DNA from 3 places in the Zobellella aerophila genome. Region 2 is predicted to be linked to each of the others. Evidence: predicted binding sites of a transcription regulator. Region 2 holds the regulator's gene; each other region holds the start of a gene.
What was found. Region 2 encodes sigma-54, which starts transcription at its own class of promoters, with help from an activator protein. Its sites were predicted from a motif close to TGGCACNGTTTTNGCTT; they were not measured.

Region 1: the regulator sigma-54 is predicted to act here: its motif matches at 8,708-8,724, upstream of ABD806_RS05395 (urease accessory protein UreD).
Region 3: the regulator sigma-54 is predicted to act here: its motif matches at 7,867-7,883, upstream of glnA (glutamate--ammonia ligase).

What each region holds. Positions count from the first base shown of each region.
Region 1 covers NZ_BAABCX010000001.1:1,156,488-1,167,205, forward strand. The annotation lists gene asnS (asparagine--tRNA ligase) at 1-1,312, shown strand, start outside; gene ABD806_RS05355 (NCS2 family permease) at 1,447-2,739, opposite strand; gene ABD806_RS05360 (HupE/UreJ family protein) at 2,896-3,474, opposite strand; gene ureG (urease accessory protein UreG) at 3,471-4,121, opposite strand; gene ABD806_RS05370 (urease accessory protein UreF) at 4,121-4,819, opposite strand; gene ureE (urease accessory protein UreE) at 4,785-5,249, opposite strand; gene ureC (urease subunit alpha) at 5,450-7,147, opposite strand; gene ABD806_RS05385 (urease subunit beta) at 7,149-7,469, opposite strand; gene ABD806_RS05390 (urease subunit gamma) at 7,478-7,780, opposite strand; gene ABD806_RS05395 (urease accessory protein UreD) at 7,791-8,669, opposite strand; gene ABD806_RS05400 (cytosine permease) at 8,962-10,317, opposite strand.
Region 2 covers NZ_BAABCX010000002.1:772,558-783,275, reverse strand. The annotation lists gene mgtE (magnesium transporter) at 1-726, opposite strand, end outside; gene ABD806_RS11295 (HPr family phosphocarrier protein) at 775-1,050, opposite strand; gene rapZ (RNase adapter RapZ) at 1,037-1,903, opposite strand; gene ptsN (PTS IIA-like nitrogen regulatory protein PtsN) at 1,913-2,359, opposite strand; gene hpf (ribosome hibernation promoting factor) at 2,362-2,649, opposite strand; gene ABD806_RS11275 (RNA polymerase factor sigma-54) at 2,673-4,106, opposite strand; gene lptB (LPS export ABC transporter ATP-binding protein) at 4,160-4,885, opposite strand; gene lptA (lipopolysaccharide transport periplasmic protein LptA) at 4,889-5,419, opposite strand; gene lptC (LPS export ABC transporter periplasmic protein LptC) at 5,391-5,936, opposite strand; gene kdsC (3-deoxy-manno-octulosonate-8-phosphatase KdsC) at 5,933-6,484, opposite strand; gene ABD806_RS11250 (KpsF/GutQ family sugar-phosphate isomerase) at 6,484-7,458, opposite strand; gene mlaF (phospholipid ABC transporter ATP-binding protein MlaF) at 7,663-8,463, shown strand; gene mlaE (lipid asymmetry maintenance ABC transporter permease subunit MlaE) at 8,453-9,232, shown strand; gene mlaD (outer membrane lipid asymmetry maintenance protein MlaD) at 9,239-9,712, shown strand; gene mlaC (phospholipid-binding protein MlaC) at 9,737-10,369, shown strand; gene ABD806_RS11225 (STAS domain-containing protein) at 10,366-10,650, shown strand; gene ABD806_RS11220 (BolA family protein) at 10,637-10,718, shown strand, end outside.
Region 3 covers NZ_BAABCX010000003.1:73,625-84,342, forward strand. The annotation lists gene add (adenosine deaminase) at 1-449, opposite strand, end outside; gene glnG (nitrogen regulation protein NR(I)) at 486-1,913, opposite strand; gene glnL (nitrogen regulation protein NR(II)) at 1,922-2,974, opposite strand; gene ABD806_RS11865 (DUF4124 domain-containing protein) at 3,046-3,585, opposite strand; gene slyA (transcriptional regulator SlyA) at 3,706-4,146, shown strand; gene ABD806_RS11875 (HlyD family secretion protein) at 4,154-5,203, shown strand; gene ABD806_RS11880 (DUF2955 domain-containing protein) at 5,212-6,255, shown strand; gene glnA (glutamate--ammonia ligase) at 6,390-7,799, opposite strand; gene typA (translational GTPase TypA) at 8,133-9,959, shown strand; gene ABD806_RS11895 (DUF2959 domain-containing protein) at 10,027-10,674, opposite strand.

The DNA.
Region 1 (10,718 bases), on a different contig from region 2:
TGACTCCAAGGCGGGTATTTCGTTTTTGGCCGTACACGACGGCAGTGGTTTTAACCCGCTGCAGGCAGTGGTACCCAACGAAGTGGCGAATTACCAGTCAGAGGTCGTGCGTCTGACCACCGGCTGCTCGGTAGAAGTCACCGGCATCCTGGCCGAATCCCAGGGCAAGGGCCAGAGTTTTGAGCTGCAGGCTTCCGAGGTCAAGGTGGTCGGCTGGGTCGACGACCCCGACACCTACCCCATGGCCGCCAAGCGCCATTCCATCGAATATCTGCGTGAATACGCCCACCTGCGCCCGCGTACCAATATGATGGGCGCCGTCACCCGGGTGCGTAACTGCCTGGCCCAGGCGGTGCACCGTTTCTTCCATGAGCGTGGCTATGTGTGGGTCGCCACCCCGATCGTTACCGCCTCCGACTGTGAAGGCGCCGGTGAAATGTTCCGGGTATCCACCCTGGATCTGCAGAACCTGCCGCGTACCGACAAGGGCGATGTCGACTTCAGCGAAGACTTCTTCGGTAAAGAAGCCTTCCTGACCGTGTCCGGCCAGCTGAACGGCGAAACCTATGCCTGTGCCCTGAGCAAGATTTACACCTTCGGCCCCACCTTCCGCGCCGAAAACTCCAACACCAGCCGCCACCTGGCGGAGTTCTGGATGATAGAACCGGAAGTGGCCTTCGCCGATCTGAACGATATCGCGACCCTGGCCGAAGACCTGCTCAAGTATGTGTTCCAGGCGGTGCTGGACGAGCGCATGGATGACATGAGCTTCTTCGCCGAGCGTATCGACAAGGAAGCGATCACCCGTCTGCAGGACTTTGTGGCGAAGGACTTTGCCCAGGTGGATTACACCGATGCGGTGGAAATCCTGAGAAACTCCGGCAGGCAGTTCGAATTCCCCGTGGAATGGGGTATCGACCTGTCTTCCGAACACGAACGCTACCTGGCCGAAGAGCACTTCAAGGCACCCGTGGTGGTGAAAAACTACCCGAAAGACATCAAGGCCTTCTACATGAAGCTGAACCCGGACGGCGAAACCGTCGCCGCCATGGACGTGCTGGCGCCCGGTATCGGCGAGATTATCGGTGGCTCCCAGCGGGAAGAGGTGTTGGAAGTGCTGGACGAGCGTCTGGAAGCAATGGGCCTGAATAAGGAAGATTACTGGTGGTACCGGGATCTGCGCCGTTACGGCACCGTGCCCCACTCCGGCTTCGGCCTGGGCTTTGAACGGCTGGTGGCCTATGTCACCGGCATGGGCAACGTGCGCGACGTAATTCCCTTCCCCCGCACCCCGCGCAACGCCGAATTCTGATTTTCAGTTTTCCATACGGTAAAAAGCCCCGAATGTCGGGGCTTTTTCATGATCTGCAAGGAGCGGCGACCTCGCCGCGATTATCTTCAACAAGACCTGCCCCATAGGCCCGGGATCGAGCTTCCTGCCTAACCTTAAATCCCAAAGGCAAACTTCAATACAAACAGCACCGCCATCGCCCAGACGGTAGTGCTGATCTCCGCGGCTCGCCCGGACAACAGCTTGACCGCAACATAGCTGATAAAGCCCAGGGCGATGCCGTTGGCGATGGAGAAGGTGAACGGCATCATGGCCACCACTACCACGGCGGGCACGGCTTCGGTAATATCATCCCAGTGCAGATGGCTGAGCTGGGACATCATCAGCACCGCCACATACACCAGGGCTCCGGAAGTCGCATAGGCCGGCACCATGGCCGCCAGGGGAGATATCAGCAGGGCGGCGATAAACAACAGGCCGGTCACCACCGCGGTCAGGCCGCTGCGCCCCCCCGCTGCCACGCCGGCGGCGCTTTCCACATAGGAGGTGGTGGTCGAGGTGCCCAGCATGGAGCCGGTGATGGAGGCCGTGCTGTCGGCCAGCAGGGCCTTGCCCAAACGCGGCAGACGACCCTGTTCATCCAGCAGCTTGGCGCGCTGCGCCACGGCGATCAGGGTGCCCGAGGTATCAAACAGATCGACAAACAGGAAGGCGAAGATCACCGACAGCATGGCCAGGTTAAAGGCCCCGGCGATATCCAGCTGCATAAAGGTGGGTGCAATGGAAGGTGGCATGGCAACGATGCCGTGGTACTGCACATCACCGAAGGCGATGCCCAGGCCGGTGATGACCAGGATGCCGATCATCACGGCACCGTGCCAATTGCGCGCCGCCATGCCGATGATCAGGAAAAAGCCCAGCACCGCCAGGCCTACCGGCAGGCTGGTGATATCGCCCAGGGCCACCAGGGTAGCAGGATGATCGACGATGATGCCGGCATTTTTTAGGCCTATCAGCGCAAGAAACAGGCCGATACCGGCGGCGATACCGATTTTCAGCGGATTGGGGATGGAATTGATGATCCATTCCCGTACCTTGAGCAGACTGAGCAGCACGAAGATGCAGCCGGAGAAAAACACCGCCCCCAACGCGGCTTGCCAGCTGTAGCCGTCGGTCAACACCACCGTATAGGTAAAGAAAGCGTTCAGCCCCATGCCCGGCGCCAGTGCGATGGGATAATTGGCGAGCAGCCCCATGATCAGACAGCCGATGGCCGCCGCCAGACAGGTGGCCACGAATACGGCACCGTGATCCATGCCCGTCTCGGCCAGGATCGCGGGGTTGACGAAGATGATGTAGGCCATGGTCAGGAAGGTGGTGATGCCGGCCACCACTTCCTGGCGCGCATTGGTGCCCAGCTCTTTCAGGTGAAAATATTTGTCTAGCATAGGAGGATCTACTGTATCGATAAACGTGCCTAAAATTATCGACTCAAGAGAAGCCTTTGGCAATCATGGGGCCGATCTGCCATAGAGGATGCGAGTGTCAAGCCGGAAGCCAGACTGTCGATGTCCGGCTTCCAGCGGCAAGCTGACGGCGAGGATTTAGATGGCGGCCATGATCCCGACGCCGCTGATGACAACACCGGCAATCCGGACCAAGGTGGCATGCAATCTGCCTGCAGCCAGCCAGCCGGCGCCATGCAGCAGGCCCGTCGCCAGCACAAAGCCGGCAAAGTAACCGATGGCCGACGCCGAAGCGGGCAGCTCAAGGCCGTGGGCATTACCGTGCAGCAAGCCGAACAGGGCGCATAATCCGGCGCCAATAGCCGGGCGGACGACCCGGCCTGTGCTCATCATCAGTCCCAGCACCACCACTGACAGCACGATGCCCGCCTCCAGGCCGCCTACGCTGATACCGGCCAGGCCGAACAAGGCGCCGACCAGCATAAAGCCGACAAAACCGAGCGGCAGTTGCCTGGCCGGGCGCTCCCGGCCCGCTACCGCCAGCATGCCCACCGCCACCATGGCCAGCAGGTGATCCCAACCCAGCAGCGGGTGCAACAGGCCGAACACCAGGCCCTGGGTCTCACGGCCGGTATGGGCAAAGGCCAGCGCCGGGGCAGAGGCCGTCAGGACAATCAGTGTGTTGTTGATCATGGCTGTTTTTATGCGTTTGCTCATGGCTGCTCTCCTTCAATGACAAAATCGTCGGGCAGGGGTCGCAACATACCCTCTCGCTGAATAAACCGGATAATTTCCTGCAGGCCGTCGCCCCTCACCAGGTTGCTGAACACAAAGGGCCGCTCCCCGCGCATGCGCCTGGCATCTCTGTCCATCACTTCCAGCGAGGCGTTGACCATGGGCGCCAGATCGGTCTTGTTGATGATCAGCAGATCGGATTTGGTGATACCCGGGCCGCCCTTGCGGGGGATTTTGTCACCGGCGCAGACATCGATCACATAGAGAGTCAGATCCGACAGTTCGGGGCTGAAGGTGGCCGACAGGTTGTCGCCGCCGCTTTCCACCAGCACCAGCTCCAAATCCGGGTGGCGCACCTGCAGGGTGTCGATGGCGGCCAGATTCATGGAGGCATCTTCACGGATGGCGGTATGGGGGCAGCCGCCGGTTTCCACACCCATGATCCTGTCTTCACTCAACGCCTGATGGCGCAGCAGAAACTCGGCATCTTCCTTGGTGTAGATATCGTTGGTCACCACCGCCAGGCTGTAGTGCTGGCGCAGCGCCAGGCACAGCTGGCGCAGCAGGGCGGTTTTGCCCGAGCCCACTGGCCCGCCGACGCCCACGCGTAAACATTGTGTTGTCATCATCAACTCCGAAATAAACGGGAATATTGGGTTTCATGCAGGCAGCTGGCGTGAACCTGCCCCGGCAGGCTCAAGCCCAGCTGCTCATCATCCAGGGTTTCCGCCAGCTGCAAGTGCTCGATCAGCGCCGGCTTCAACGCCAACAACAGCCGCTGGGCCGCGGTCTGGCCCAGCGGCAGGGTCTTGCTGGCCACCGACAGCTGGTTTTCCAGCCAGCCCCACAGCCAGCCCAGCGCCGCCCATTGCGGGTCCAGGCCCCAGTGGCGGGCAGCCAGGCTGTACACCGCCATAAAGGCCGGCTGCGGCGGCAAGGCCGACACCGCCAGTCCCTGCCCCTTGAGCAGACGGATCAGCGCCCTGGCCTGCTGCTCGTCTTCAAACAGCAGCTCGCGGGTTTCCCGGCTGGCGCGCAGAAAATCACTCCAGTAACCGAGCTGTACGCTGTCTTGCCGCTCTCCGGCGGCGGCCAGCCGCAGCAGCACGGGAATATCCAGATAAGCCAGACCACGCAGCATGCCGCTCAGCCAGTCCTGCAGGCAGGCTTCATCCTTGACCCAACCCAGTTCAATCGCCGACTCCAGACCGCTGGAATAGGCAAAAGCCCCGATCGGCAGCGCCGGGCTGGACAGATGCAGCAGCGCCAGCAACTGGCCGGCCTGGCTGCCATCAGTGGTCATGGTCGTGTCCATGACTGTGTTCATGCTGATGCCCTTGATAGGCGCCGGACTCGGGATGAAAAGAGGCTTCACCCGCCTCCAGGCGCAGGCCCAGGTGTACCGCCAGGTGCTCCAGAACATGATCGGGCTGGAACCTGAGCCAGCACTCGCCCAGCTGTAGGGTGACATGACGGTTGCCCAGGTGATAACAGGCACGGGCAAAGGTGGGCCAGCCGCTGGCATGGGCGGTGATCACCGGCTCAGGCCGGGCCACCACTTCGAAAATCCGCCCACATTCACTGCTCAGTTTGTCACCCTGGGCCAGAACCTGGCCCCGCTCCAGAAAAACGCCCAGCTCGGTGCCGTTATCGCTGACGGTTTTAAAACGCCCCTTCTGCCGCACTTCAAAAGTCAGCGTCAGCCGGTCTTCGGCTGGGCGCGCGCTCTGGCCCAGGTTATGAGTAATTCGCAACATTCTTGAACTCCAGTTATGCGTTGGCCATGCAGGCCATGTCAGGGGATAACCAAGCCGGCCCTCTGCGCCAGGGCCGAAAAATGCTCCTGCAATTTCGACATTCCCGCCCTCCCTGGCAGTCAGATTGCGCAGCGGAGCTACCACGGATGGGTTTACGGCGAGTCGGCGTGTTGCTCCTGACATGGCTGGTATAGCCCCCGTTAAAACAACATATACAACTGGGCCAGAGGCAGTACCTCGGCCGGTTCGCAGCTCAGCAGTTCCCCATCGCAACGCACTTCATAGGTCTGGGCGTCGACTTCAAGCACAGGAGTGGCACCGTTATGGATCAGATCCTGCTTCCTGATATTGCGGGTATTGCAACAGGCCACCAACTGCCGAGTCAGCCCCAGTTCACCGGCCAGATCCCGCTTACATGCAGCCTGGCTGACAAAGGTCAGGCTGGTGGCCGCCGCCGCCTTGCCCTGGGCGCCGAACATGGGTCGGTAGTGCACCGGCTGGGGGGTGGGGATGGAGCCGTTAACGTCACCCATGGGCGCATAGGCGATAGTGCCGCCTTTGAGGATAAGCGCCGGTTTGATGCCGAAAAAGGCCGGATTCCACAGCACCAGATCGGCCAGCTTGCCCACTTCCACCGAGCCCACCTCGTGACTGATACCGTGGGTGATGGCCGGGTTGATGCTGTACTTGGCGATATAGCGCTTGGCCCGAAAGTTGTCGCAGCCCAGGGCCAGGTCTTCCGGCAGCAGGCCGCGCTGCTGTTTCATCTTGTGGGCGGTCTGCCAAGTACGGCACACCACCTCCCCTACCCGGCCCATGGCCTGGCTGTCGGAGGAGATCATCGAAATCACCCCCAGATCCTGCAAAATGTCTTCCGCCGCTATGGTTTCCTTGCGGATGCGGGAATCGGCGAAAGCCACATCCTCGGGAATATGGGGATCCAGGTGATGGCATACCATCAGCATGTCCAGGTGTTCGTCCACGGTATTGACCGTATAGGGTCGGGTCGGGTTGGTGGAGGACGGCAACACATTGGACAGGCTGCAGGCCTTGAGGATATCCGGCGCATGGCCGCCGCCGGCCCCTTCCGTATGGTAGGTGTGGATGGTGCGCCCCTTGAACGCCGCCAGGGTGTCTTCCACAAAGCCGGATTCGTTGAGGGTGTCGGTGTGAATGGCGATTTGAACATCGTACTCTTCCGCCACCAACAGGCAGCAATCGATGGCCGCCGGCGTGGTGCCCCAATCCTCGTGCAGCTTCAATCCCATGGCGCCGGCATCCAGCTGTTCCCGCAGAGCCTCCGGCAAACTGGCGTTGCCCTTGCCGAGAAAACCGAAGTTCATCGGCAGCTGATCGGTGGCCTGCAGCATGCGGGCGATATGCCAGGCGCCCGGCGTGCAGGTGGTGGCCTTGCTGCCGGTGGCCGGCCCGGTGCCACCGCCGATCATGGTGGTAATACCGGAGCAGATGGCTTCTTCCACCTGCTGCGGACAGATGTAATGGATATGCGAGTCCACCCCGCCGGCAGTCAAGATCATGCCTTCACCAGCGATCACTTCGGTGTTCGGACCGATGTTGATGGTGACGCCGTCCTGGATATCCGGGTTGCCTGCCTTGCCGATGGCGGCGATGCGACCGCCCTTGATGCCGATATCGGCCTTAACGATGCCCCAGTGATCGAGAATAAGGGCATTGGTTACCACCGTATCCAGGGTCTCGGCATCGCCCAGCTGGCTCTGGCCCATGCCGTCGCGGATCACCTTGCCGCCGCCGAACTTCACTTCTTCGCCATAGCAGGTGTAATCCTGCTCCACCTGGATCCACAGATCCGTGTCCGCCAGCCGTACCCGATCGCCGGTGGTGGGGCCGAACATCTCCGCATAGGCGGCACGACTCATGTTATTCAACCTGCTCTCCCAGTGGCCCCATCACCTCTCCCCGAAAACCATACACCCGGCGTTTGCCGCCCAGCGCCACCAGCTGCACGGAGCGGCTCTGGCCCGGCTCGAAGCGTACCGCGGTGCCGGCGGCGATATCCAGGCGAAAACCGAGGGCCTGCGCTCTATCCAGGCTGAGCGCCGGATTGACCTCGGCGAAGTGATAGTGCGAGCCCACCTGTATCGGCCGATCACCGGTATTGGCCACCACCAGGGTACGCCGCTCGCGGCCGGTGTTGAGCTCGATATCGCCCGCGGCTAGTTGAATTTCTCCCGGTATCATAAGGCCTCCTATTGAATGGGATCGTGCAGGGTGACCAGCTTGGTGCCGTCGGGAAAGGTTGCCTCCACCTGCACTTCCTTCACCAGTTCAGGCACGCCGTCCATCACTTGCTCCCGGGTCAGCCAGTTGCGGCCGCTGCCCATCAGCTCAGCCACGGTACGGCCGTCCCGGGCACCCTCCATGATGGCGGCGGACAAATAGGCGACCGACTCGGGATAATTCAGCTTCAGGCCCCGCGCCAGCCGGCGCTCGGCCAGCAGGCCGGCGGTAAACAGCAGCAGCTTGTCCTTTTCTCTTGGACTCAGTTCCATCTTACTCTCCTCAGGTCAACCAAATACGCGGGATGCAAGCCGGCCGTGCCAGCACGGCCGGCCTGATCAAGGCCCAGGCCCGCCACAGACCGCCCCGGCAGGCACTCATATCAGAGCCCAGGTAACGCACCAGCAGCACACCCAGTCGCTCGGTCACAGTAAAATCAGGCGTGGGCAGGACCTCTCTGAGCTGCATGATCAGTTCATCACCCAACCCAGGGCCCGAGGCCAGCAGGGTACCGAACACACAATGACCAGCCAGGCCCACCCGGCTGTGCCGCAAAGAGTCACCGCCTTCCAGCTGCAGCCGTTCGTTCAACAGCAGGCGGCCATCGCGCCATAAGCGGATGGCCTGGCTCAGGCGACCGGCATCAAAGGTTTCTCCAGCGGCAGGACGGCCCAGGCAAACCAGATCCCAGCCGATAAAACGGGCATCTCCACTCAGCTCAATACGGGTATCCAGCACAGCATTGGCATCGCGATAGACGATGGTTTCCTGGGGCAGCCACTCACATCCGGCGTTATCCGCCAGCTGTAAAAACACCGACTGGCCCTGCGCCACGCCGTCGCTGTCGCGTCCGTAGATCTTGCCGGCGGAGGGGGTGGTCAGCAGGCTCTGGCTCCCGGCGCCCGCATGAACACTAATGGCCAGTCGATCACCGGAGACTAGGCCACCGGGTGGGTGCAACACATAGAGGTGGCAGACCCCCCCTTCCGGATAGAAAGGCCGCTGAATACGCAAGGGACCGGCAAACTCCAACCCCTTGAGCCGGGTACGCTCGCGGTCCGCCTCCAACCGCATATCCAGTCGGGCTAACCAGCTACGCTGCTGGCCGTACCCGCGGATCTGGGCAGCAGCTTCCGTTATACGGGCAGGGATTGGGATCATAAAGGCGGTTCTACATCAAATATTCTGTATACAATGCTCTACATAATTCGTGCCAATATTAAAAAGTTAAACTATATTAACAGCTTATATATTTATCGTGGATAAGTGAGAGCACCTGCCCTGGAGGATTCGGCGTTGTTTCCCCATGTTGGTGCAAGCAGGAATGCAGGCAATCCAAGATGGTGCATAGCTCATAAGCTGATGCCCGGAGTGGCCTTCCAACTGGCGGAAATAAAAAAGGCCCCCATACCGAGCATGGGAGCCAAAACTTACGGACTTACGCTTTGCTATATCAGACTTCGACTTGCAGTTTTACGGTCTGCGCCGGCTTGGCGATGGGTTTCATCAGCAGGGTGTAACCCACCACGCTCACCGTCAGGCCGACAAAGAACGCCAGATCCATAAAAACAACGCTGGCCAGGAAAGACAGCCCGTACACCAGGAAGGCACGCAGGTTGTAGTTGTTCTGGTAAACAAAGGGTCCTTTGGGGTCATAGAAATCGTTCACGTCCAGCTGACCCTGGCGCAGCAGATAGAAGTCGGCCAGCATGATACCGGCCACCGGTCCCAGCAGGCCCGAGGTGATCACGCTGAACCACAGCAGGTTATCGGCAAATACCCAGGGCATCATCAGCAGGCCGATGGCACCGGAAATGGCCACTCCCTGGGCAAAGTTCAACCGGGGGAAGACGTTCATCAGGATCAGCGCGGACGGCATCAGGTTGGCCGCGGTGTTGGTGGACCACTGGGCGAAAGCGATGGTCAGCATGCTCAGGAGCAGCACGATGGGCGAACTCATGGAGTTGGTCACGATCTCGATAGGATCCCAGGTACCGGTCAGGATACCGCCTATCATGCCCACCATCAGGATACCGGAGCCGATCACGATCAGGCCGGTGATCTGGGCAAAAAAAGGCTTGCGGTTACGGATAAAGAAATTGTTGCTGCTGTGGTCGCGGGAACGCTCCAGCTTGCGGGTCATATCCGGGCTGTTCAGGCCCATGGTGATCCAGATGCCGGCTATCGCCATCACCGCGAACCAGAAGGAGCCGTTATCCAGGGAAGGTGCGGCCAGCACGTCACCTATGGTGGCGTTGTTGGTTTTCAGCAACCAGAAGGTCACCAGACCGATCAGTATGGTCAGCGCCGGAATGGCGACCCAGTCGAACTTGGCCATGGCTTTCATGCCGTAAATCGCGTTGACCACCTGCAAAACCCCGAAGACCAGGATGAGGATGGTGGTGTTGGAATAACCAATCCACATTTCCAGCACCTTGCCGATGGCCACCGCCGCGACCCAGGTCTGGAAGCCAAACCAGAAACAGGCGGGAATGGCGCGGAAGGCCGCCGGTATTTTCGCCCCCTGATAACCGAAGCAGGAGCGGATATAAACGGTAAAGGGAATGCCATAGCGGATACCGATATCGCCGGCCAGGATCAGGATAGTGGTGACGATGGCATAGGCGGCCAGTATGGCGCCGATAATGGTCCAGGGAGACAACCCCGGGTACAGCTGGGCCCCCATGGTAAAGGCACCCATGTTGATGGTCATCCCCGCCCAGAGCATGGTGAAGTCCCAGATATTGATATCCCGGTCCTTGTCCGTAGACGGCATTAGCTCGGGGTTGTTCATTTCATGTGCAGCCATGGGTTACATCTCCCTGTTGGTGTGCTGCGACAATTGTTACCGAACCTTAGGTTCGATTGACAAATTGCCAAGGTTGTTGTGAAAAAATCAGGTTTAATAAAACAAAAATAACAAAACCGTGTGAACAAACTTACTAGATTATCGTTAACGATGTTATAAATTTTGTTCATGATTAACATTTTTGTGATTAAGGTCACAAAAATAAAATAATCAACTTATTGCCTACAATTACCGTCAATTAATTTAATTGATATATAAATCAATAAGATAACTAGCAGCCAGCAGAGGGGTGGTCTCAACAAAGATCAGGGCTTACTCGCCTTAATGGCAAGTGCCAGGCGGATAGGCAATGGAAGGAGAGGAGCAATACGGAGCCAAGCGGGATGAAACCAGCCGAGTAT
Region 2 (10,718 bases):
GCCGTTCTCATCGACCACAGGTGCCGACAGCCAGTCATGGCGCTCAAACAGGTTGGCGGCTTCGACATCGGACATGGTCAGGGGGATGGCCTCGACCTGGGTATCCATGGCTTCGGCGACCGTGGTGGCGGGAGCCTGTACCACCAGGCTGGCGAGTGACATGTCTCCCAGCAGGCGGTTGTCCTTGTCCACCACATAGAGGGTATCCGTGCCTTCCGGCAACTCGTTGCGCAGGCGCAGGTAGCGGAGCACCACGTCGATGGTGACATCCGCTCGCAGGGTGATGAATTCGGTATTCATGATCGAGCCGGCGGTGTCTTCCGGGTAGGACAAGGCCTGCTCGGCCCTGAGCCGGTCCTGCTCGTCCATCTGGGTCAGCACCTGGCGATACAGGCGTTCGGGCAGATCTCGCAGCACATAGGCCAGATCGTCCGACTCCATGTCTTCCAGGGCGTTGGCCAGCTTTTCCGGATCCATCAGCCGGATGATGCCGTCCCGGACTTCTTCCGACAGCTCTTCCAGAATTTCGCCGTAATCATCCGGGTCGACCAGTTGCCAGAGGACCTTACGGCTGGGAGCGGGAGAGGATTCCAGCAGCCAGGCGACGTCGCCGGGACGCATCTGTTGCAGCATACGCCGCACATGGATGAACATGCCGCTGTCCAGGGCCCGGCCGATGGTTTCCAGCTGATCCGTTGTCCTTTCCTGGTCAAGGGGCTCAGTCATCCGGGGCTCCTAGTGGGTGAATTCAATTGGATATGAATTTTACCCTATTTATTCCGATTCGTTAAAACGATCTGCCACCAGGCGGGCTACGGCATCCATCGCCGCCTCGGCCTCCGGGCCTTCTACTACCACCCGGATGGCATGGCCCTGGGCAGTTTCCAACATCAGCAGGCCCATGACACTGTTGGCAGGGGCCTGTTTTTCCTGATTGCAGACGGTGATGATGGCATCGAATTGTTGCGTTAATTGCACCAGCTGAACAGCGGCGCGGGCATGGAGTCCCAGTTTGTTGACGATTTCCAGATCCCGTTCAATTTTCGGCATTGCGTTTTTCCAATGTACGGTGGCGGACTTGCACGTTTTTTCCCATGCTTTTGAAGGACTGCGCCAGCTGCTCGGCGAGGTAGACGGATCTGTGCTGACCGCCGGTGCAACCGATGGCGACGGTCACATAGCTGCGGTTATTGCGTTCCAGATGAGGCATCCAGGTGAGCAGCAGGTTTTCTATCTGCCACAGATACTTCATCACCTCGGGTTGGCTGGCCAGATAGATGGCGACCGGCTCATCCTTGCCGGTAAAGGGCCTGAGTTCGGCGACCCAGTGGGGGTTGGGTAGAAAACGGGCGTCAAAAACAAAGTCGGCATCCTTGGAGACGCCGTGTTTATAACCGAACGACTCGAATACCCAGTTTAGCTCGCGCTCCTTCTTGCCAAGCACGCGTTCACGGATCACCTCGCTCAGATCGTGAATACTCAGGTTGGAGGTATCGATGCGCAGATCCGCATCGGAAGAGAGGGGGGCAAGCAAGTGGGTTTCTTCCCGGATGGCTTCATCCAGAGTCAGGCTCTCCCTGGACAGGGGATGCAGACGGCGGGTGTCGCCAAAACGACGGATCAGCACGCTGTTTTCCGCATCGATAAAAATACTGGAGAGGTTGACCTCTGCCATCGATCTGATTTCGGCCAGACAGGCCTCCAGCTTTTCGGTGCTGTCGGGCAGGTTGCGCACGTCTATGCTAACCGCCACTTCACCCGGACGGGCCAGACGCATGTTGATCAGGTCGGGCAGCAGTTCAACCGGCAGGTTATCGACGCAATAGTAGCCTAGGTCTTCCAGTACCCGCAGGGCGACTGTCTTACCCGAGCCTGAGCGGCCACTCACGATAACCAGTTGCATACCAGCTCCTCAGGCAGAAATCATGATTTGGTACAATTCATCGTCGCTGGTGGCCTGGCGTAGTTGTTTGCAAACCTGCTTATTACTGAGCTTTTCGGCGATAAGCGACAAGGTTTTCAGGTGTTGTTTACATTCTTGTTCCGGCACCAGCAGCGCAAAAACCAGCCCTACCGGCTGGTTGTCGATGGCATCGAACTCCACCGACTCGGCAAAGGTCAGCAGTACCGCCGTCGCCTTATTTTCATTGCCGATACGGCCATGGGGAATGGCGATACCATTACCTATGCCGGTGGTACCCATTTTTTCCCGGGCCAGCAGGCAGTCAAAAAGCTGTTGGCTGTTGATGTTCAGATGTTGGGCGGCCAGCTCGCTGATGATTTCCAGGGCGCGTTTCTTGCTTGTACAAGGAACTGCACTGCGGGTGCAGTCCCTGCTTAATATATCGGCGACTTCCATGGTTATATTTTTTTGAGCTTCTCTTTGTGTTTGATGATCTGGCGATCCAGCTTGTCGATCAAGCCGTCGATAGCCGCATACATGTTTTCATGCTGGGCATTGGCGAACACTTCTCCGCCGCTGACATTCAGCTTGGCCTCGGCAATCTGTTGTAATTTTTCCACGTTAAGGATGACGTGCGCATTGGTAATATGATCGAAGTGACGTTCCAACTTGGTAAATTTGCTATTCACATAGTCACGTAGTGCATCGGTGATTTCTACATGGTGTCCAGTCAGGTTTATTTGCATAACGTCTTCCTTCTTGGTCTGCCTTAAACCAGGCGTTTACGCTGATTGGAAGGGGGGATGGCCAGAGACTCGCGGTACTTTGCGATGGTTCGACGGGCCACTTGTATCCCCTGTTCGGCCAGCAACTGTGCGATTTTGCTGTCGCTTAATGGCTTGGCCGGATTTTCTGCACTGACCAGCTTCTTGATCAGGGCACGAATTGCGGTGGAGGAACATTCACCACCATCGTCGGTTCCTACATGGCTGGAGAAAAAGTACTTCAGCTCAAACACGCCCCTGGGGGTATGCAGGAATTTCTGGGTGGTCACCCGGGAGATGGTTGATTCATGCATCTCCACGGCTTCGGCCACATGATTCAGCACCATGGGCTTCATGGCTTCCTCTCCCTGTTCAAAGAATGCCTGTTGTTGTTCCACAATACAATTGGCAACCTTGAGCAGGGTCTCATTTCTGCTTTCAAGACTCTTGATGAACCACTTGGCGTCTTGCAGATGACTGCGGATAAACTGGCTATCCCGACTGTCCTTAGTGTGTTTGGCCATGGCGGCATAGGTTTGGTTCAATCTAACCTTGGGCATGGCATCCGCATTCAGCTCAGCCGTCCAGAGCCCCTGACGCTTGGTCACCACCAGATCGGGGATCACGTATTCAGAGCTGCTCTGGAGAACGCTGTTGCCGGGCCTGGGTTCGAGCTGTTGGATCAGGGCCAGCACGGCGCGCAGCTCCTCTTCCTTCAGTTTGGCCTTGCGCTGCAGGGTGCGATAGTCCCGGTTACCGAGCAGGTCCATATGCTGGGTAATGACTTCCCGGGTCTGGGGTAACCAGGGGGTGTCGGGCGGGAAGCGCTCAAGCTGGATCAACAAACACTCCTGTACCGAACGAGCGGCAACGCCGATGGGATCAAAATGCTGGATCCTTTTTAATACAGCTTCGACCTCTTCCGGCTCAATGTCCAGCTCATCGCCGGCAACCGCGTCACAGATATCCTGAATACCTATGGTCAGGTAACCGGCCTCGTCGATGGCGTCGATAATGGTGGTGGCGATGGCCTGATCGGTGTCGCTGAAGGGGGTCAGTTGCATCTGCCAAAGCAGGTAATCCTGCAGGGTCTCGGTGGTTTCACCCTGGTATACCATATCCTCGGCCCCGTCCGGTGCAGGGCCAGGGCCGCTGGTGGAAGCGCTGTAGACATCGTCCCACTGGCTGTCGGTGGGGAGTTCGTCGGACAGCTTGCTCTGCTCCATGGCGGTGTCCGTGGCCATCTGGTCATCCTGGCGGGGCTCCGCAACCTCAATGGTGTCCGGCTCTTCCTGCTCCAGCAAGGGGTTGGCCTCCAGGGCTTGCTGGATCTCCTGCTGCAGTTCCAGGCTGGAGAGTTGCAACAGCCGGATGGCTTGTTGCAACTGGGGAGTCATGGTTAACTGCTGACCCAGACGTAACTGGAGTGTTGGCTTCATCTGTTCGGTAAGTCCTTGTTAATTATGCCGCGATTGTGCCGTGCGGAGCCGATTCAGAGGCTGAACTGGTCACCCAGGTAGACTTTTTTCACCTGCTCATTACTCAAAATTTCGGCAGGGGTGCCGGCGGCAATCCGGTGTCCGTGGCTCACAATATAGGCGCGTTCGCAGACATCCAGGGTCTCCCTGACATTATGGTCGGTGATCAGCACACCGAGCCCCCGGTCGCGCAGGTGCAGTATGACTTTTTTGATGTCGATAACCGAAATGGGATCGACACCGGCGAAGGGTTCATCCAATAAAATAAAACGGGGATCGGCCGCCAGGGCCCGGGCAATTTCTACCCGTCGACGTTCCCCACCGGACAGGCTCATGCCCAGGCTGTCCCGGATATGGGTGATATTGAATTCTTCCAGCAATTGTTCCATTTTTTCGTTACGGCTCGGGCTGTCCAGATCCTGACGGGTTTCCAAAACCGCCATCAGGTTATCGGCCACACTCAGGCGACGGAAGATCGATGCTTCCTGGGGCAAATAGCCGATTCCGGACTGAGCCCGGACATGCATGGGCTGATGGCTGATATCCTGGTCATCTATGGTAATGCTGCCTGCATCCCGTTGTACCAGGCCCACTATCATATAGAAGGAAGTGGTTTTCCCCGCGCCGTTGGGGCCCAGCAAGCCGACCACCTGGCCGGTGTTGACGGTCAGGCTGACATCGGCCACCACCTGGCGTCCCTTATAGCTTTTTTGTAAACCCCGTGCTTTCAGTATCGCCATGGCTCAGTCCTGTTTACCCGTATTATTCTCTAGGTCTTCTACCTGCTCCGGCAGGAAGACGGTAGTGACCCTGCCTTGCTGGCCCTGACCTTCGGCTTCCATCTGCTGCCTGTCGATATGATAACGGATGCGGTGGCCGCTGACGGTGTTGTCCCGTTGTTTCAGTTTGGCATCCCGTAACAGGGTGATAGTGCGGGCTTTGATGTCGTAATGAATTTCCCGCGCCTCGGCACGCACCGGCTGGCCATTTTCCAGGGTTTGGGAATAGGTGGCGGGTGCGCCGTAGGCGGTCATGGACTGTAGCCCCTCGGCATTGCGGATCACCACCAGCTTATCGGCGCGAACATCGATGCTGCCCTGTTTGACCACTACCTTGTCGCTGAAGGTGACTTTGTCGTCAGAGAGCTCGACCAGCTGGTGGCCGGCGTCTATGGTAACCTGTTGGCTGAAATCGGATTCCTTGGCCTGAGCCAGGTTAAGCGACAGCGCCAGCAGGCCGGTGACGCTAAGGGTTATAAGTTGCCTGGGTGCCATTTAATAATTCCACGGTTTGTTGTTCGAGTCTGCCCAGCAAGCCCTGGCCCTGGGTATGGTATCCGGGGCCGCGCAGCATCACTGCCTGATTTGAGCGTAGCTGATTATGCACAAAGTCCATTTCCAGGTATTCGGTTGAAATGGTGTCAATCAGAGCCTCACTTTGCAGGCTTTGGCCCAGCACCGACTTTCTCAGGATGGCGTTGTCGTCGGTATTGATAATGCCTTCATCACCACTCAATTGCCATTGGGGCCGGCCATCGGGGGAATAGAGCAAGATAACAGGTTTTTCCAGCAGGGTCATGGCCAGGCCTCCGTAGTATTCCGCATGCTCCGCATTCATTCCCCGGTAGGGTAGGCCCAGGTTATTGTATTGCAGGCTGCTCAGGTCCTTGGCGATAAAGTCCGGCTGATAATTCTGATCCTGGCCGGAGTTGGGGGGCGCGGGCCTGAGCCATTGCCAGCATACCAGGGCGAACAGCAGCAGCACGGCAAACAGCCAAGTCTGCCGGTTCATACGCTCATGCCCTGGGCTTGCTCCAGTTTGCCCTGAGCCGCGAGGATAAGATCGCAAAGTTCGCGCACGGCACCGAATCCACCCGCCACACGGGTAATATAATCCGCATCCCGCAGGACCAGAGGATGGGCATCCTTGACCGCTACCCCCAGGCTGCAGTCCCGCATCACCGGCAGGTCGACCACATCATCGCCGATATAGGCCACCTGGCTTGGCATCAGTTTGAGGGTACCCAACAGCGCCTGGTAGCTGTGCCACTTGTCGCCCTGGCCTTGGTACACATGGCGAACCCCGAGGGAAGCCATACGTTCACTGACGATGCGGGAATCCCGACCGGTGATCACCGCCACCTGGATGCCGGCATTGAGCAGGGCCTTGATACCGAAACCATCCTTGGTGCAGAAGCTTTTATATTCTTCCCCTTGATTGCCCAGATAGATCATTCCGTCTGAAAGTACCCCGTCGACATCGCAAATCAGCAGGCCGACGTCGGCAAGACGTTTCCATACGGTGTTGGCCACAGGACCATAGAGAGTTTGCTGTTCCATTAAATGACTCCCGCCCGTAACAGGTCATGCATATTGAAGGCGCCCACCGGCCGGTTGTGCTCATCGACCACCAGTAGCCCGCTGATGCCTTTTTCTTCCATCAGCTTGACCGCCTCCGCCGCCAGCATGCCGGCATGGGCGGTAATGGAGTGACGGGTCATTACCTGGCTAATGGGGGTCTGGTGAACATCGATGCAATGATCCAGGGTGCGGCGCAGGTCCCCATCAGTATAGACGCCCATCAGTTGCTGATGTTCGTCCACCACGGCGGTAAAACCCAGACCGGTACGGCCTATCTCCAGCAATGCCTCTATAATCAGGGTCTGGGGACCAACCCTGGGCACCCTGTCTCCCTTGTGCATAATATCGGCGACCCGCAGTAACAGCCGCTTGCCCAAGGCGCCACCCGGGTGGCTCAAGGCAAAATCATCGGCGGTAAAACCGCGGGCTTCCAGCAGGGCAACCGCCAGGGCGTCACCCAGTACCAGCGCCGCCGTGGTGCTGGAAGTGGGTGCCAGGCCGAGGGGGCAGGCTTCCTGTTCTACCCGGGCACAGAGGTGGATATTGGCTTCCTTAGCCATGGTGGAGCCGGGATTGCCGGTGATGCAGACCAGCGGCAGGCCACGGCGCTTGAGTACCGGCAGCAGGGACAGTATTTCGTCGCTTTCACCCGAGTTGGAGAGGGCGATGATCACATCCTGTTCGCCTATCATCCCCAGATCTCCGTGGCTGGCTTCACCGGGGTGGACAAAAAAGGCGGGCGTGCCGGTGCTGGCAAGGGTGGCGGCTATCTTATTGGCAATGTGGCCGGATTTGCCCATGCCGGTGACAATCACCTTGCCACTACAGTTAAACATCAGGGCACAGGCCTGATCGAAGGCATCATCCAAATATTGATAAAGGCCATCTATGGCGGCCTTTTCAATATCCAGAACCCGTCGGGCCGTTGTTCGATAATCAAATCCAGAAGACATAGTTTTCTCCACACCGTTGGCGGCGCCATTATAGAAAAGCTTGTGCCCATAAGCGACCGTGACGAGGACGGAAGCGGTGTTTTATCGGTATTTGTCAGACCACAGGGTCATTAGTTGCCGCAGGATAACAGGAAAAATCATGGCCTTGGTTGCCGAGTGCCGAGCTTACCCATACAATTCTTTCTTTTTTATGAGGAATTGAGTTTGGACAACGGCCTTGTCGAGATACAGGACCTCTGCTTCAGCCATGGCGACAGGGTGCTGTACGACCGGATCAACGTACGCGTCCCCCAAGGCAAGATCACGGCCATCATGGGACCCAGCGGCATAGGTAAAACCACCCTGCTGCGGCTGATCGGCGGCCAGCTCAAGCCCGACAGCGGTAAGATACTGTTTGACGGCGAAAATATAGCGACCTTGTCCCGTAGCCACCTGTATCAGGTAAGACAACGCATGGGTATGTTGTTTCAAAGCGGCGCCCTGTTCACCGGCATGTCGGTATTCGACAATGTGGCGTTTCCCCTGCGTGAGCACAGTGGCTTGCCGGAGGCGCTGATCCATACCCTGGTGATGATGAAACTGGAGGCGGTCGGTCTGCGCGGCGCCGCCGGCCTATTTCCGGCCGAGTTGTCCGGCGGTATGGCCCGGCGGGCGGCTCTGGCCCGGGCCATCGCCCAGGATCCCGAGCTGATCATGTATGATGAGCCATTCGCCGGTCAGGACCCCATCAGCATGGGGGTACTGGTCAAGTTGATTGCCGAGCTGAACCGTGCCCAGGGACTGACCTCGATAGTGGTGACCCATGATGTGTCCGAGGTGATGAGCATCGCCGACTATGCCTACATCATCGCCAACAAAAAGGTGGTCGCGGCCGGTACTCCGGCGCAGCTGCGTGAGCATAAGGATCCCCAAGTGATCCAGTTTTTGCGGGGAGAGGCCGATGGCCCCGTTCCTTTCCATTACCCTGCACCAGACTTAAGAGAGTCATTTCGATATGTTGATTGATATGATCGGTGGCCTGGGGCAGAAGGGCATGGCAGCCATCATCGCCCTGGGGCGGGCCGGCTTCATGCTGATGCATGCCCTGGTGGGGCGACCCCAGCTAAGAAAGCACTTCCCCCTGTTGATCCAGCAACTGCATGTGGTGGGGGTGCAGTCGGTTGCCATTATCCTGGTGTCCGGCCTGTTTATCGGTATGGTGTTGGCACTACAGGGGTACAATGTACTGGTGGATTTTGGCGCCGAAGGCAGCCTGGGGCCCCTGGTCTCCTTGTCTTTGCTGCGTGAGCTGGGGCCCGTGGTGACTGCGCTGCTGTTCGCCGGGCGGGCCGGTTCTGCGCTGACCGCCGAACTGGGCCTGATGAAAGCCACCGAACAGCTGTCCAGCCTGGAAATGATGGGCATAGATCCGTTGCGGCGGGTGGTTGCCCCCCGGTTTTGGGCCGGACTGCTCAGCATGCCATTGCTGGCCTTTATGTTCAGCCTGGTGGGTATCTGGGGCGCCAAGCTGGTCGGGGTAGACTGGCTGGGGGTTGACCAGGGCGAGTTCTGGTCCGGCATGCAGGCGGCGGTCGACTGGCAAGAGGATGTGGTACAGGGTTTTATTAAGAGTCTGGTATTTGCCCTGTTGGTGACCTGGATTGCACTTTTCAACGGGATCGATGCCGAGCCGACGGCGGCGGGCATCAGTCAGGGCACCACCAGGACAGTGGTTCATTCATCTTTGGCCGTGTTGGGATCCGATTTTATCCTCACCGCCGTCATGTTTGGGTAATAAATAATGAAATACAGCAAACTGGAATTCAGTGTCGGCTGCTTTATGCTGGCAGGTATCGGCGCCCTGCTGCTGCTGGCCTTCAAAGTGGCGGGGCTGACCAGCAATGGCCAGGGAGAAACCTATACCCTGTATGCCAAGTTTGACAATATCGGCGGCCTGAAGGTGCGTTCTCCGGTCAAGGTTGGCGGTGTGGTTGTCGGACGGGTCAGTGGCATCAGCCTGGATCCACAGGATCAGGTGCCCCTGGTTACCCTGACGCTCAATAAAGAGGTGGGACAGTTTGCCGAAAGCAGTACCGCCACGATTTTGACCTCCGGGCTGTTGGGAGAACAGTATCTGGGGTTGAATCCGGGTTTTGCCGATGAGGAAATGGGTATCGGCGTGCTGGCCGATGGCGATACCATAGCCGACACCCAGTCGGCGCTGATCCTGGAAGAACTGATCGGCAAGTTTATCTATTCCATCGGCGATAACTAAACCATGGGTAACGATGAGGTGACTATGAAGAAATTATTGATGTCCTTTCTGTTGTTGCTGGGGCTGATCTGGGGACCGGTGACTCAGGCCGCTACCGATCCCTATGTGCTGGTCGATCAGGTGGCGCAGAGTACCTTTGAGCGGCTGAACCGGCAGCAAACCGAGATCAAGCGCAACCCCGCCCATTTACGTACCATAGTACGAGAAGAAATGTTGCCCTGGGTGGACGTACGTTTCTCGGCCTTCCGGGTGATGGGCAAGCAGTTGAACAGCACCACCCCCGAGCAGCGGGAGCGCTTTGTCGCGGCCTTCAGCGATTACCTGGTGGTCACCTATGCGGATGCCCTGGCCAGTTATAGTCAGCAGACCCTGGACATCGGCAAAGGCCGGGTGACGGGGCAGGAGAAGCTGGTGTCCGTGCCGGTGTCGGTGCTTGAACCGAACAAGCCGGCGATCCTGCTGGAGTTCAAGTTGCGCAAAAACAGCCGCACCGGCGAATGGAAGGTATTCGACATGATAGCCGAGGGCGTGAGCCTGTTGTCGGCCAAGCAATCCGAACTCAGCGGGCTGATCCGCCAACAGGGTATTGACGATGTCATCCGGCAATTGAACGAACTCACCCAAAAGCCGGTCACCCCTGTGGAATATACCCAATGAAGCTGACGCGTCCCTTGACTAAGGCGGAGCTGCCCAAGTATTGGTCCGAACGGCAACAGTACTTCGGGGCGGCCGATGCCGATTTAAGCCAGGTGACACAGATGGATTCGGTAGGGCTGGCCTTCCTGGTGCAGTGGAGTCAGGTCCTGGCGGAGACGGATAAAACATTGGAACTGAGGTCGCCGCCGGCGGCCTTTCATTCACTTGCTCATTTATATGGTGTCAGCCAATTGTTTGCGCTGGTACCCAACAATCCTGGGAGCCAAAATGGATCTGAATAACGAAGTCGAGCGGTTACTGCGGCAGGCCCTGCCCCTGGATGAGCTCTATATTAAGAGTGAAGGCAGTC
Region 3 (10,718 bases), on a different contig from region 2:
TCGCAGGCGTCCTGGCCGAAGGTACGGCTCATGATGCCAATCAGCTTGACCGGTATGCCGAAATCCCGGCTGCCGGCGGCCACGCCATCGATCACCGCCTCTACCACCCCCTGCGGATCCAGACCGTGGCTCATGGCCATATAGGCCGGGCTGAATCTGAGCTCGGCATAATCGATGCCGGCGCTTTGCAGATCTTCGACATTTTCGAAGGCGACCCGGCGGCAGGCATCGTAGTCGCCCAGCACTTTGACGCCCCAGTCCAGCTTGCTGAGGAAAGACACCAGATCCGGGGCATTGTCCACTACCTGCACATGGGGTCTGAGTCCGGCCAGTTCGGTGGCCGGCAGCATCATGTCGAAGGCGCGCCCCAGCTCCAGTATGGTGGCGGCCCGAATGTTGCCGTCCAGGTGGCGGTGCAGATCGAGCAGGGGCAGGCTTGGGTCTATCATGGTGTTTTCCTTAATCGTTGCAGTCTCCGCTAGATGTTAGTCCTCGACCAGGCTGTCGTCACCATGCAATTCTTTTAACTTGCGGGTCAGGGTGTTGCGCCCCCAGCCCAGCAGGCGGGCGGCTTCCTGTTTATGGCCCTGGCTGTGGCTCAGGGCGCAGTCCAGCAGGATGCGCTCAAATTCCGGCTGCACATCGGCCAGCAGATCCTGCTGGCCCTTGGCCAGCGCCTGTTCGGCCCATTCTTTCAGGGACTGGCGCCAGTCATAGCCGGTGCCGTCCCGTTCTTTTTCTCGCTCTTTGTGCATCAACTCGGGGGGCAGATCGGCGATCAGCACTTCCTGGCCGGACGCCATCACCGTCAGCCAGCGGCAGACATTTTCCAGCTGACGTACATTGCCCGGCCAGGACAGGGTTTGCAGATAGGCCTGGGTATCCGGATGCAGGCTTTTGGCCTCTACCGACAGCTCCTTGGCCGCCCGGGCCAGGAAATGCCGGGCCAGCTTGGGGATGTCTTCCCGCCTGTCCTTCAGCGCTGGCATATGCACCCGGATCACGTTCAACCGGTGGAACAGGTCTTCCCGGAAATCCCCGGCCTCCACCTTCTGTTCCAGATCCTGGTGGGTGGCGGCGATGATACGCACATCCACCTTGATCGGCTGATGGCCGCCGACCCGATAAAACTGGCCATCTGCCAGCACCCGCAGCAGCCGGGTCTGGATATCGAGCGGCATATCGCCGATTTCATCGAGGAACAGGGTGCCGCCGTCGGCCTGCTCGAAACGGCCCTGACGCACGCTGTTGGCACCGGTAAAGGCGCCTTTTTCATGGCCGAACAGCTCGGATTCGATCAAGTCTTTGGGGATGGCCGCCATATTGAGGGCGATAAACGGATTACGCGCGCGCGGGCTGTGCTTGTGCAGGGCGTGGGCGACCAGCTCCTTGCCGGTCCCGCTCTGGCCGTTGATCAGCACGGAGATGGAGGAGCGGGCCAGCCGGCCTATGGCCCGGAATACCTCCTGCATGGCCTGGGCTTCGCCGATGATCTCCGGGGCATTGACGGCCTCCTGCTCGACGACCTTGCCCTTGGACTTGCTCTCCTTGAGATGGGCCACGGCGCGCTGCACCAGGGCGACCGCATCGTCGATATCGAAGGGCTTGGGCAGATACTCGAAGGCGCCATGCTGATAGGCGCTGACCGCGCTGTCCAGATCCGAGTGGGCCGTCATGATGATGATCGGCAGCTGGGGGGCCTGACGGTGGATGGCATTGAGCAGTTCCAGGCCATCCATGCCGCCCATGCGGATATCGGAGATCACCACGCTGGGCCGGCCCTGAGGCAGGGCCGCCAGCACGCTCTCGCCATCTTCAAAACTGTGGCAACGAAAACCGGCCTGACCCAGGGCCCGTTCCAGTACCCAACGGATTGAGCTGTCGTCGTCCACTATCCATACCAGTTCAGCCATAAGTCCTCCTATCGTCGTAGCGGCAGATAGATTATAAATTCGGTGTGCCCCGGCCGGCTCTGGCATTCGATGCGGCCCTGGTGCTGATGGATCAGATCCTGGGCAATCGACAGGCCAAGCCCGGTACCGCCTTCCCGGCCGGTCACCATGGGATAGAAGAGGGTGTCCCGCAGTTGCTCGGGAATACCGGGGCCGTCGTCGATGATGCGGATTTCCGCCGCCAGCCGGTAGCGACGCCCCTGCAGCATTACCTGGAAGGCGGTGCGGGTGCGGATTTGGATCTGCCCCCGGCCGGCCAGGGCCTCGACCGCGTTGCGCACTATGTTGAGTATGGCCTGCTGCAATTGCTCGGGATCCATTTCAAAGTCGGGGATGCTGGGGTCATAGTCGCGGCCGATGTGGATTTCCTGGGGGATCTCCATGGCCACCAGCTGCCGGACCTGCTCCAGCACCGAATGCAGATTGGTGACCTGACGCAGCCCCGGTCGCTGAGGCCCCAGCAGCCTGTCTACCAGGTTCCGCAACCGGTCGGCCTGGGCGATGATCAGCTGGGTGAATTCTTTCAATTCTTCCTGCGCCAGCTCCCGCTCCAGCAACTGGGCCGCGCCGCGCAGGCCGCCCAGCGGGTTCTTGATTTCATGGGCCAGGCCGCGCACCAGCTCCCGCGCCGCCTGCTGCTGGGCCCGCTGCTGCAGTTCCTGGCTGATTTTCTTTTGCTGATCGATCAGGCGCAGTTCGATCAGGGCCAGGGTATTACCCTCGAGAATAAACGGCGAGACGGTCACATCGACCCAACGGGGGGCGCCGTCGATCACCAACTGCACCTCGCTGTCGGTAAAACCCTGCTCGGTCTCGATGCAACGCTTGATACGCCGGGTATCCAGGGAAATATCCTCGACCAGATGATCAAGATAGGCCTCCTGCAGCCGGCGTTGGCTCAGGGTCAACAACTGCTCGGCGGCGGTATTGGCAAAACAGACCGACAAGCTGCCGTCGACCACCAGCACGGCGGTCAGCAGGTTATCGATAATCGCTTTGGTGGTGATTTGGGATCCCAACACCTTGCCCTCTCAATGGTGGTTGCACCAACATGGTGCATTTATTCTAACCGGCTCGGATGCGGTCTGCAGCCTTATGGTGCGTCCTGGCTGGCCTGCTCGACCCGAGCCCGGTGTAGGTAGAAGGTTATGGTAGAAGATTCTGCAAGAAACTTGCCGTCTTTATCGAGCAGCTTGAAAAAAGCCTGGTATTGCTCCTCCGCCAGGTTTTCCAGGGTCAGGCTGGTGCAGTTACTGACCCGGACGGCGGCCTGGCCATCCAGCCACAGCTCCAGTTGATAGTGTTCCGGTAGCGGGTCGAGGAGGGCGGTCAGGCGGACCCTGTCCTGGTGTTCGAAGAGGGTGTCACCATCTCTCGGATGGCCGAAGCTAACCTGGTAGTTGGTAATGGGCAGGGGCGGAGCCGCGGCCATGGGCGAGGAGTCGTCGGCGGCGGGCATGGTTGCCGGTGGCAGGCTGTCCGGGACAGGCACTACAGGGTTCACCGGGGCGGTCTTGGCGTCCGGGTGGGGGCGTTCGGAAGCATGGCCGACCCCGCTGTCATCGACCCGCTGGTACAGGGGGTCGGCCGCCGCCGGCAGGCTCAGCAGCAGGGGTAACAAGCAGTATTTCATCACAGCCCCCAAAGGCTTGAGCATGTTCTAAGCATAGTGAACGGCATCGGTGAGATAAATAAATCTTGTACAAAAAATTAGCAAGAATATAATTAGCATGCTAACTATATTGGAGCTGAGATGAATACATTGGGTATGACCCTGGCCTATATCGTGCGTCAGTGGCGCTGGGTGAATGACGAACGGCTTAAACCGCTCGGCCTGACCCAAAGCCGCTGGATCACCCTCTACCACCTGAGATTGAAAGACGGTGTGTTGCAGACCCAGCTGGCTCGCTGTGTCGGGGTGGAAAATCCGACCCTGGTACGCACCCTGGACGGGCTGGAGGCGGCAGGCCTGATCGAGCGCCGCCCCTGTCCCGATGACAGACGCGCCAAAACAGTGCATCTCACCGAGCAGGCCACGCCCCTGCTGGTGCAGATGGAAAAAGTACTGGACGACAGCAGGCAGCAGATATTGACGGGCCTGAGTGAACAGGATTTACAGCATTTCAGTCGGGTGATGGAGCAAATCAAGGATAACCTGCAGCACATCAGCGGCCATTCCCACTTATCAAGCTGAGGTAATCATGACTCCAGAACAAAGTTTCAGCCGCTGGGTCAGGGGGGCGCTGCTCGCCTTCTTCCTGCTCTTTGCCTATTTTATTCTCGCCGACAACTATATGCCGATGACGCCCCAGGCCCAGGTTCAGCGCTTTGTGGCACCGGTTGCGGCTCGGGTGGCCGGCCAGGTGAGCCGGGTATATGTAGAGAATAATCAGCACGTCGAGGCGGGCACCCTGCTGTTTGAGGTGGATGACAGCGACTATCGGCTGGCCGAGCAGCAGGCCGAACTCAAGCTGGCGCTGGCCAGGGTGGAGCAGGGGCGCTTAGGGGCGGCCCGGCAGGCCGCCGAAGCGACCCTGCAGCAGGAGCGGATCCAGGCGGATGAACTGTCGCGGGAGGCCAGGCGGGTCGGCCGCCTGCACCGGCAGGGGCATATGTCGGTGCAGCAGCGGGAACAGGCGGCCAGCCGGGCGGAGCAGGCGCAGAGCCGGCTGCGGGCCATCGAAGCCCGGCTGGGCGAGACGGTGCAGGCGGGCAAGGCGGGCGAGGTGCAGTTGCGGCAGGCGGAAAATGCCCTCAGCCAGGCCCGGCTGGCCCTGTCCCGCACCCGGGTGCGGGCCGAGGTGTCCGGGAAGATCGGCAACCTGCAGTTGCAGGAGGGCACCTATACCCAGGTCGGTCAGCCGTTGCTGGCGCTGGTGTCGGACCAGGCCTGGGTGACGGCGGATCTGCGGGAAAAAAGCCTGCGTCATGTGGCCGGGGGCACGCCGGTCGATATCGTCTTCGATGCCTTGCCCGGGCAGATCTTCAGCGGTCGGATCAGCAATATCGACAGTGGGGTGCGCGACGGCCAGCAGCTGGCCGACGGCCGGCTGGCGCAGCCGGCCAACTCGGATCGCTGGGTGCGTGACGCCCAGCGGCTGCGCACCCATATCCGCCTGGAGCAGGACTGGCCGCCGCTGGCCACCGGTGCCAAGGCCACGGTGCAGCTGTATCCCAGCGATAACCTGTTGTTGCGTGGGCTGGGCAGGATGCAGGCCTGGTTGGTCAGTCAGCTGCGCTATCTGTACTAGGAGGCGGCATGGAGCTGAGTGAAGATCGGCTGCGACTCTGCCTGCGGGTTGCCATCGGCAGTACCGCCGGCATGCTGCTGGCCAAGGGGATGAACTGGAACTTCGGGGTGTTCTTTACCGTCTACCCCATGTTGCTGCTGGGCATGGTGCCGGTGCTCAACCGTTTGGTGGCGTTGCAGTTTATCGGCTCGTCCCTGCTTACTTCCCTGGAGATCATGCTCCTGCCCGGGCTGCTGAGCCACTGGCCGCCGGCCTATACGGTGGCGGTGTTCGTGTTGTTCCTGGCGCGCTTCTTTTTAATGGCCAAGGGGCCGCTGATGCTGTTCGGGGCCACGGGCTGCGTCAGCCTCAGTATCATGCTGCACTTTGCCAGCTATCGGCAGTTCGATCTGATGGATATGGCGATGAGCAATATCACCGCCTCGGTGCTGGCGGTGGCGGTGGCCTATCTGCTCTATGCCCTGCTGCCCAATACCGAGCCACCCCAGGCGCGGGCCTTGCCGGAGAAGGGCGCCAGCCTGATCCGCCACCAGGCGCTGTTGGGAGCCATAGTGGCGACCTTGAGTTTCGTGGTCTTCCAGACGGTGGATCTGGCCGACTCGTTGTCGGCTCAGGTGGCCACCGTGCTCGTCCTGTTCCCCATGAGCTTTGCCGGGTCGGTACAGTCGGGCCGGCAGCGCTGCACAGGTACCCTGCTGGGTTGTGGTCTGGGCATGCTGTTCCAGCTGCTGCTCTATGACCATTACCATCACTTGTTGTTGCTGATGCCGGCGTTCTGGGTTTGCGCCATGCTGTTTGCCCGTGTGCACGCCAAGGAGGGCTTGCCCGGGGTCGGTTTCGCGGGATTGACCACCATAGGTATTCTGTTTGGTCAGTATGTCACGCCGGAGCACGATCTGGTGTACAGCGCCCTGTACCGGATGAGTTCACTGACGGTGGCCGTACTGCTGACCCTGTGCTGCGTCTATCTGGTGCACAGGCTGCTGAACCTGTTTCCCGCCACCAGGTGCTGTGAGCGGGAAGTGTTTAAGCCTGCCAGCCCGGCTGTTTGAATTGACGAAGAGAAAGGCAACAGGGCACCTCCGCCGATAAGCCGCAAGCGGCGGTATCCAAGGCTCGGACCAAAGAAAAGGGCCCGGTTTCCCGGGCCCTTTGACTTCCAGCTTCCAGCCTGTGGCTGTTGGCTTTATACGGAATAGTACAGATCGAATTCCAGCGGATGAACAGCCATGTTGATCATCTCGGCTTCCTTGCGCTTGTACTTGATGTAGGAGTCGATCAGGTCGTCGGTGAACACGCCGCCACGGGTCAGGAACTCGCGATCCTTGTCCAGGCAGTCCAGGGCGTTGTCCAGAGAAACGGCCACGGTCGGGATCTCGGCGGCTTCTTCCGGCGGCAGGTCGTACAGATCCTTGTCCATGGCATCGCCCGGGTGGATCTTGTTCTGGATACCGTCCAGGCCGGCCATCAGCAGCGCGGCGAAGCACAGGTAAGGGTTGGCGGCCGGATCCGGGAAGCGGGTCTCGATGCGACGGGCCTTGGGTGAGCTGACCAGCGGGATACGGATGGAAGCGGAACGGTTACGGGCGGAGTAGGCCAGCATCACCGGGGCTTCGAAGCCGGGCACCAGACGCTTGTAGGAGTTGGTGGACGGGTTGGTGATGGCGTTCAGGGCACGGGCGTGCTTGATGATACCGCCGATGTAGAACAGCGCCATTTCTGACAGGCCGCCGTACAGGTCGCCGGAGAACAGGTTTTCACCGTTCTTGGCCAGGGACTGGTGCACGTGCATGCCTGAGCCGTTGTCGCCTACCAGCGGCTTGGGCATGAAGGTCGCGGTCTTGTTGAACGCGTGGGCGACGTTGTGAACGACGTACTTGTAGATCTGGATCTCGTCCGCTTTCAGGGTCAGGGTATTGAATTTACAAGCAATTTCATTCTGACCTGCGGTGGCCACCTCATGGTGGTGGGCTTCAACCACCAGACCCATTTCTTCCATGATCAGACACATGGCGGAGCGGATGTCGTGGGAGGAGTCAACCGGGGCAACCGGGAAATAACCACCTTTCACGCCGGGCCTGTGGCCCTTGTTGCCTTCTTCGTAGTCGCGGCCAGAGTTCCATTTGGCTTCCACATCGTCGATCTTGAAGAAGCTGCCGGACATGTCGGTGCTGAAGCGCACGTCATCGAACATGAAGAATTCGGGTTCCGGGCCGATCAGCACGGTGTCGGCGATGCCGGTGGATACCAGGTATTCTTCGGCGCGGCGGGCGATGGAGCGCGGGTCACGGTCGTAACCCTGCATGGTGCTGGGCTCGAGCACGTCGCAGCGGATGTTCAGGGTGGCATCTTCGGTGAAGGGGTCCATCACCGCGGTAGAGGCGTCAGGCATCAGCACCATGTCAGACTCATGGATGGTTTTCCAGGCGGTCATGGAAGAACCATCGAACATCTTGCCGTCTTCGAAGAAATCTTCATTGATCTGGTTGACCGGCAAGGTAACGTGCTGCTCTTTACCTTTGATATCGGTAAAACGCAGATCGATGAATTTGACATCGTGTTCTTTGATCATAGCCATTACGTTTTCAGCTGACATCTGTGTCGACCTCCAAAATTAATTATCCTAGGGTCTGATGAGCAAATTCATCAGTTGCCAAAATATAAAGCGAAAACCATGCCAGATCGTCAACCCGTTGTCACACAGGGATTTTAACCTCAGGCACAGGCCAGAATATGCCGGCATTGCACCACTGTGGTGCATTCCTGGATCTTTTTGGTGCAAATGCCCGCTGGCAATGGCCATCATGGTGCATTCTGGCCCGCTTGAACAGTCGTTGCACAGTAATTTTCAAATCTGCTAGGCAGATCATCGGTGGCCGAGTAAAATGACCGACCATTTTTTATCCACCCCGGTATTTTTGAGGCAGGAATGTTAGACAACTTACGTAATATCGCCATCATTGCCCACGTTGACCATGGCAAGACCACCCTGGTAGACAAGCTGCTGCAGCAGTCAGGCACGCTGGAGTCACGCGGTGAAGCCGAAGAGCGGGTCATGGACTCCAACGATATAGAGCGGGAGCGCGGCATTACCATTCTTGCCAAGAACACCGCCATTCGCTGGACTTCTCCCGAAGGCCAGGACTACCGCATCAACATCGTGGACACCCCGGGCCATGCCGACTTCGGTGGCGAAGTCGAGCGGGTCATGTCCATGGTAGACTCGGTGCTGCTGCTGGTCGATGCCCAGGAAGGTCCCATGCCGCAAACCCGCTTCGTGACCCAGAAGGCGTTTGCCCAGGGCCTGAAGCCGATCGTGGTGATCAACAAGGTGGACAAGCCCGGTGCCCGTCCCGACTGGGTAATGGACCAGGTGTTCGATTTGTTCGACAACCTGGGCGCCACCGATGACCAGCTGGACTTCCAGGTGGTCTACGCTTCCGGCCTGAACGGCTGGGCTTCTCTCGACGCCGATACCCCGGCCGAGGACATGACCGCCCTGTTCCAGACCATAGTGGATCAGGTGCCGGTACCCGATGCCGACATCGAAGGCCCCCTGCAGATGCAGATCTCCCAGCTCGATTACTCCTCCTATGTGGGTGTTATCGGCGTCGGCCGTATCAAGCGCGGTACCGTCAAGGTGAACCAGCAGGTTACCGTGATCGGTGCCGACGGCAAGACCCGTAACGGCAAGATTGGCCAGGTCATGGGTTACCTGGGCCTCAAGCGCCATGAAGTCACCGAAGGCAATGCCGGCGATATCGTGGCCATCACCGGCCTGGGCGAGCTGAAGATCTCCGATACCGTCTGTGCCCAGGGCGCGGTAGAAGCCCTGCCGCCGCTGTCGGTCGATGAACCGACTGTGACCATGACCTTCCAGGTTAATACCTCACCCTTCGCCGGCCAGGACGGCAAGTACGTCACCTCCCGTAATATCCTCGAGCGCCTGACCCAGGAGCTGGTGCACAACGTGGCCCTGCGCGTGGAAGAAACTGGTGATCCCGATAAGTTCCGCGTTTCCGGCCGGGGCGAGCTGCACCTGGGGATCCTGATCGAGAACATGCGTCGCGAAGGCTTCGAATTGGCGGTGTCCCGTCCCGAGGTTATCCTGAAGGAAGAAGACGGCGTCAAGATGGAGCCCTTCGAAACTCTGACCGTGGACGTGGAAGAAAACAGCCAGGGTTCGGTGATGGAAAAACTGGGCGAGCGCAAGGCCGAAATGACCAACATGGTTCCGGATGGCAAGGGTCGGGTGCGTATCGACTTTATGGTTCCTGCCCGTGGCCTGATCGGTTTCCAGACCGAGTTCATGACCATGACTTCCGGCTCCGGCCTGATGTACCACACCTTCGATCATTATGGTCCGCATAAGGGCGGCAACATCGGCCAGCGTAACAACGGTGTGCTGATCTCCAACGGCAAGGGCAAGGCCCTTGCCTATGCCCTGTTCAACCTGCAGGAGCGTGGCCGTCTGTTTATCGAGCATGCCACCGAGGTGTACGAAGGCATGGTGATCGGTATCCACAACCGTTCCAACGACCTGACCGTCAACTGTCTGAAAGGCAAGCAGCTGACCAACATCCGTGCCGCCGGTACTGATGAAGCGCTGACCCTGGTGCCGCCGATCAAGATGACCCTGGAGCAGGCGCTGGAATTCATCGATGACGATGAACTGGTGGAAGTCACTCCCAACCATATCCGTATCCGCAAGCGTCTGCTGACCGAGAACGATCGCAAACGCGCCGGTCGTGCATAAGCCGATAGGCAAGTTGGATGCAAACAAGGGCGCTTCGGCGCCCTTTTTTATGGTGGCGGGTCCGGGCTCAAGCCTTGAGATGGCGGATAAAGGCCTCGGACTCGCGGATGGATTTATCCATGTCCTGCAGCAGCCGGCCGACATCGCGTTGCAGGCTGTCCACCTCGCCCCGCAGGGCACCGATGGCGGCGGCGTTCAGGTTGTGCTTGAGATACAGCATATTGTCCCTGAGGGTCGCCAGTACCGGTTCCATGGTCCCCTCGGCCCGGCGCATGGCGGCCAGCAGCTGGCGATAACGCTCCCGGGTGCTGCCAAGCTTGGCGGCGCTGTCCCGGCGCAGGCTGGCACTGCTGTATTGCTTCAACTCGTTTTCCCATTCCTTGAACAAGGCACCGGCAACGTCGTCCACCGCTTCGATCCGTGCACTGACCTCCCGGGCGGCGGTCGCGCTGTGCTCATAGGCGGAGCGGGTCTGCTCATAGGCCTGCTCCAGCTCGCCGCCCCGAAAGCCGGTGAGTTCCTTCATCCGGGTCAGGGCATCCTTAAACTCGGCCTGGGCTTGCTGTTGGGCGTCGCGGGCCGCGGTTACCCGGGTGACCAGAATGTCCCGTTTATGCACCCCCACCTGTTCCATGGCGTCGTAATAGACACTGGAGCAGCCGGCCGGTAACAGGGCGAGCAACACGGGGCAAAACAGAAACAGGACCCTTTTCATCGGTATTATCCTTAATCAAGCCGCTTATTCGTCAAGATTAACAT